Regions from separate parts of the Maridesulfovibrio zosterae DSM 11974 genome, predicted to be linked through region 2. Evidence: predicted binding sites of a transcription regulator. Region 2 holds the regulator's gene; the other holds the start of a gene.
The links. The regulator sigma-54, encoded in region 2, starts transcription at its own class of promoters, with help from an activator protein. The targets are predictions, from matches to a motif close to CTGGCACGGNNNNTGCTT.
Positions count from the first base shown of each region.

Region 1 (3,194 bases), on a different contig from region 2:
TTGCTTTTTTTCTGACTCATCAATTGGAAATACACTCACAGAAAATGAACGCCCATCATCCGAGATAACCTTACAAGGCAGATTATCATGGCACCGTAAACCGGATTTACTGGAACATTTTTCAAGAACTGCCCCGTCAAGGAAAAGCCCTGCGCACTCAACATCAGAATTCACTCCGGAAAAAGACCCTGCAAGTCTTCTAGCTGCATCATTAGCAAGAATAATATTACAATTCCCATCCACAAAAAGAACAGGATCCCCCATACCTTCTACAATGGCCTGCAAAACATCCTTTTGATGCAGAAGATTTTTCAGAGCATTGATATTTTCCATAGCAATACCCATTTGCTGCCCTATAGCCCGCAAGACATCCTGATCCTGCTGAGTGACTTCAACAGTTTCATCCCAGGTCAAACAAAAAATACCTTCGGTAAGATTATCTGATGCTGAAACAGGTATAAATGCTCTGTTATTCTCAAATACAGGCTTTACCTCAGTAAGAATTTCTTTCCAGTTCGCTGGAAGTTCGGGCTTTGGTGCAACCTCTGGCCATGCAAAATAATTTTGAGATGCCACCATACAGATGAATACAGCACTCTCAGCATTAAATCTCTCAGCCAGTAATGGTAAAGCAAACTCCCACATTTCACGACGGGTGAAGCATTTGTTAAAGCCGTCCAATAAACAGACAAAAAGATCTACATCCGCCCTTCGTTCATAAACTTCTTTTTTCAACTCATCAGTACGAACTGCAACCATATTTTCCATATTTTCTGAATGTTCACGAAGCTGTTCCTGAGCTTCATGCAAATGCTCTCCAAGCTCTTCAATCCCTTGAATGACTTCATCGATCTCGTCACCATGTTCTATTTTATCTAGAACCTCAGATTTTGATTCATCACGTAGCAGCTTATGAAATTTTTTACTTAAATTTCTGATATTATCCATGATCAGGCGATTAAAGAAAAACTGTATTAAGAAAAACAGAATAAGTATCCCGCAACCATAGAAAAGAGCGTACCGAAATGTAGTTTTATTAATCTCGGCAACAGCTTTTTCTACGGGCACACCAACAATCATAAGTCCCCCGATAGAACCTTCTATATGCCCGAAACCACGCTTATCACCATAGCGACCAAGTAAAACAGCAGGTGAATCTTCAGGAACACCATGACAAGTCAGACATGATTTTTTAAAGAAAACAGGCCGCGCTTTAACAAAATATTCAACACTGCCTATCTTACGATATCCTGACCATGAATCTTGATCCAGATGCTTTCGAAAATAGCTGAGCATATCTTCTTCATCCTCATTAATCTCAAAAAGAGGATTACGGGCATTCTCAGCCACTCTTCGATAAAGAGATTCACTATTCTCAGGATTCGCCCGTTCCATAACTGCACGGGAAATATACGATGATGACATGGCTTCAATAATAAATTCATCAGCCGGTATCTCTGATCTGACTTTTGGTCGCAAAACTTCACGAACATACGACTGGACCGCCCCAACTTGATTAAAAATAAGGTCAGCCTTGCCTCTTACTTGAGAATCAAGCAACGAATTCAAATGAAAATACATTCCGAAAGCAAAGAAGAAGCCTATAGTCAGGACAATTCCCCCAACCCCCAGCAGAAACTTTATCTGTATTTTTTTAGGTCTTAAATAAGGCACTGAGCCTCCTGAAACTACTTTTTCAAGCTAATAATTTAAAAAAGAACAACCTACACTATTTAATCAGATAGTGACAAATCTAACGAATATCTCAGTACAAATGTATACCTGAGTATACCATGTGCAAACTGAAGTTTACACCACTCTTTTGTTTCAGAAACATAATATCGAATAATTTCAATATATTATTGTTTTTTAAATTTGGCACACTCATTGCCTTTACAGGATCAGTCATTTTTAAAAATTTTGAGAGGAGGATATTGGAATGGCTCAAGCCGGTTACGGACGTCCAAGCAATACACCTGTATGGATCATCAGTGCAATGATGGTAATATACGGGATGCTAGTTGCTTCAGGGACAATTACAGATTTATTGGCATCACTCAAGGTTCACAAGGCAGCTGACCTTATGGAAACCATGAGTTTCATCGGCGGCGGGTTAGGTCTTGCCACCGCAGTTCTTCGCAAAGCACGCTGGAACAGCAAACTCACAAACTTAGATACATTTGTTCTGGAAACAATCCCCGGAGTTTTGTTTATCGTTGCTTTGGCAATGGGTATCCGCTGGTTTGCGGAACCACTTGTCATTATGATGAGTAAATCTTTGGTACCTGTACTGGGTTTTAAGATACACAAAGTACTCAATCTGAACTATGTTGTTCTAGGTATTCTTGTGGGTATTATCATCACCAACAGCTGGGGTATCCCCAAATTCGCTGCAGCAGGTGTTAAAACTGCCCGCTTCGTACTGAAAATGGGTGTTATCCTGCTTGGTGCACGATACTCTTTCGCAGAACTAGCCAAACTAGGTATGGTATCTGTATGGCTTATCGGATTTTTCGTCCTGGGCACAGTTTTCTTTGTGCTTTTCCTCGGTAAGCTTTTCAACCAGCCCAAGACCATGACCGGTGTTCTTTCTGCAGGCATGGGTGTTTGCGGTGTTTCCGCAACAGTAGCTTGTGCTCCGGTTGTTAAAGCCAAATGTTCAGAAATGGCATACACCATCGGAACCATTCTTGGTTTCGGTATTTTATGCATGTTTGCATTCCCAACCATTGGTAAAATGGCAGGAATGAATCCAACTCAGTTCGGAGCATGGGCTGGAACCGGTATCCTGAACTCTGCTCAGGTTGCTGCAGCTTGTCTTGCTTTTGACTCAGTTGACATCAAGACTCTTAAAGTTGGTGAAATCTTCAACATCACCCGAGTCCTGTTCCTGCCAATAGTAGTACTGGTATTAGCAACATGGTTTGGTAAATCTGCAGGACAGAAGCTTTCCTTCAAAGAAGTTGTTGTTGACAAATTCCCAATCTTCATTCTCGGTTTTCTGCTTCTGTTCTTATGTTCTTCTTTTGGTATGTTCTCACCTGCGGACCATTACAAAGGTAAGTATCTGGACTTCAGTTACAATCAGCGTACCGAAATCACTCCTGAAGAGCGGGCTGTTCTTTCCGACGCATGGAAAGCAGGCATAGCCGGACTTAATCCTCAGGAAACTGATGCATACACAGATCTGCTGA
Region 1 covers NZ_AUDC01000019.1:31,233-34,426, reverse strand. The annotation lists gene H589_RS0111175 (c-type heme family protein) at 1-1,674, opposite strand, end outside; gene H589_RS20440 (YeiH family protein) at 1,940-3,194, shown strand, end outside.
Region 1: a site for sigma-54 is predicted at 1,876-1,893, ahead of H589_RS20440 (YeiH family protein). Genes of this name have one in related genera too.

Region 2 (3,194 bases):
ACCATAAAAAATATTTTGCACTGTTTCATGTCCAACGAGTCAAAATCGACACCATCAGCAGATCTGCCGACAATTACAACAATTTCTTCAAGACATTCCAGTTTTCCGTGGGGGATGGCTATGCCATCCCCTATACCGGTTGTTCCAAGTTTTTCACGATCAATCAGGACCCGCATGGCTTCATCCACGTCAATTTCAAGACCTGTGCCTTCAAGAGCGGAAACCATTTCCTTTAGAACTTCAGCCTTTTCAGAGCTTTGCAGTTCATAAATAACCAGATCCTTTACCAGATTATCACTTATATTCATCAGTTAGTATCCCGGGTCAATCAAACCGAAGTCGCCGTTATTACGACGGTATATTACATTAATAGCTTCGTTATCCGCATTTCTGAAAACAAGGAACTCATGATCAAGAGACTGGAGCTGCTCAGCAGCTTCATCAATACTCATGGGCTTAGGCACAAAGGAATCTGATTCAACAATTACAGGTTCTCTGTAAACGTCTTCTTCCGCATAGCTCAAAACGTCCATACGAGCAGGAATATCTTCCTTACGTCTATGACTCCTCATCTTTTCACGTGCGCGGCGAAGCTGGGCTTCGAGCTTGTCCAGAACCATATCCACGGTGGAATACATGTCCTCGGACACCTCATATGCAGAGATCTGCAAATGATCAGAGCTCAACACAACTTCTGCAACATGCCTGAACTTCTCCACTGAAAGATTCACCTGCATTTCAGTGTTATCAGGGTTTGTTACAAACTTGACAAGCTTGGAGAATCGAGTGTTTGCATATTCCTTCAGATGTTCAGATGCGTCGAAGTTCTTAAAGGTAAATACAATGTTCATAAAGAGCCTCCTTCGTAATGGGTGAATATGCTTGTTCTCCGGACTTACATTAGAAAACCTTTTTCCTCTTGGACGAGGACAGGATTCCCATTGCAGTCCTGTACTTGGCTACAGTCCTTCTCGCGATGTTGACTTCAAGCTGCTGTTTAAGCAATTCAGCAATTTTTTCGTCACTGATGGGTTTCTTACTGTTTTCTTCACTGATCAATTTTTTGATCGTTGCTTTTACAGATTCAGAACCGACCTGAGAACCATCATCAAGACCGAGAGCACTGTTAAAGAAAAATTTAAGTTCAAAGATCCCGTGAGGTGTCGACACATACTTATTTGTAGTGATGCGGCTCACCGTAGATTCATGCATCTCAATATCTTCGGCAACCTCCTTCAAAATAAGCGGTTTTAACTTTGTAACACCTTCTGAAAAAAAACCTCGTTGAAATCTTACTATGGATTCCAGGACCTTATACAGGGTTCTCTGCCTCTGATACAGGCTCTTCATGAGCCACTGCGCCGAGCGCATCTTTTCCTGAAAATATTCCTTATCCTCTCCCTTAGTGGATGCCAGTGTCTCCACATAAAATGCATTCATCTGCAACTTTGGAAGACCGTCTTCGTTTAAAACTATGACAAAATCACCATCATATTCATAAACATAAGCATCAGGGCTGACATAGAAAGAGTCTCCGCCTGAAAAACTTGCTCCGGGTAAAGGATCAAGTATCTGCATCAAGTCAAGATAACTCTTTAAATCTTCCATACTAAGCTTGAATTTACGGGCCAGAGGCTTATACCGCTTCTTTTCCAGATCATCCAGATGATCCCGTACAAGTGAGACCAGAATAGGATCATCATCAAGCTTAAGCACTTCCATTTGAATCAGTAAACATTCCTGAGGAGTACGTGCAGCCACCCCCACAGGGTCGAATCTTTGTATCCTATGCAGAACCTCTTCAACTTCTTCGATTTCAGCATAACACGTTTCACAGACTTCTTCCAACTCAATCCTTAAAAAGCCACCTGAGCTAAGATTACCAATAATGCAGTCGCCAATGGCCACTTCCTTTTCAGTAAAATCAGATAAACACATCTGCCAGCTCAAATGTCCATCAAGAGAAGTTGACTTGGTCAATCGTGACTCAAAAGACATTCCGTCTTCAAATGCTTCTGATTCACGTGATGATGACTGCTTGGAAGTACTTGAAAACTCACCGAGATAATTTTCCCAGTCAGCATCTTTGGAAATCTGAGCATCTTCAGCTGTTGCTGTTCCGGCATCAGCATCAGGAGAATCAGTTCTTTCAGCTGCCTCTGCTTCCTCAAGGATCGGATTTTCCATTAGTTCCTGATGAACGGAATCAACTAACTCCAATCTGGAAAGCTGCAACAACTTGATTGCCTGCTGCAACTGAGGAGTCATCACCAGTTGCTGAGTAAGCTTTAATTGTTGTCTAAGTTCCAACCCCATAAATGTCCGCCACCTTCGTAATTTAATACAATATATTCAATTAGAAATAATTTTCGGCAAAAAAAACTAAGTCAGCCCTTTATAAATTTGCTCTTCACTACTCTATGGGCTTATCTAAAGTATGCCACACTACTTTGCAGCTTGCAACAAGTTGTACAGATTTATCTGTAATTACTGACTTTTTTAATTTACATTAAGACATATGAAAAAAGTGTACCAATGTTCTTCAAAACTGTAAATCAGCAATGACAAAATTAATAAAAACTAGCAAAAAAATGCCGAATTCCAACAGGAATCCGGCATTAAAAATATCCACATTTCTATAGCAGTGTAGCTTATAAACTGAAACTGTCACCCAGATAAAGACGTCTGGCTTTGGTATTCTTCACAATACTCTCAGGTGAACCGTTGAGAATAACCCTACCCTCGTATACCAGATAGGCCCGATCACAAATGGAGAGTGTCTCACGGACGTTATGGTCAGAAATAAGAATACCCAGCCCCATATCTTTAAGGCTGGAAATAATATCCTGAATATCAATTACCGCGATAGGGTCGATCCCAGCAAATGGTTCATCGAGAAGGATGAACTTGGGATTGTTGATCATAGCCCGAGCTATTTCCAAACGTCTCCTTTCGCCACCTGACAGATACATGGCTTTCTGGTCAGCCAGGCGAAGAATATTAAGCTGGTCAAGCAATTCATCAGCTCTCTTACCGACGGCTTTACCTGAAAGTCCGGTATGCTCGATAATAATTTCCAGATTTTTACGCACAGAAAGCTTTTTAAAAATAGAACTTTCCTGTGGCAGGTAACTGATTCCCTGACGGGCTCTCTCATGCAGAGGCAGTCTGGTAATCGTTTTTTTATTGTAATA
Region 2 covers NZ_AUDC01000016.1:7,000-10,193, forward strand. The annotation lists gene H589_RS0110165 (PTS sugar transporter subunit IIA) at 1-308, opposite strand, end outside; gene hpf (ribosome hibernation-promoting factor, HPF/YfiA family) at 312-851, opposite strand; gene rpoN (RNA polymerase factor sigma-54) at 901-2,316, opposite strand; gene lptB (LPS export ABC transporter ATP-binding protein) at 2,652-3,194, opposite strand, start outside.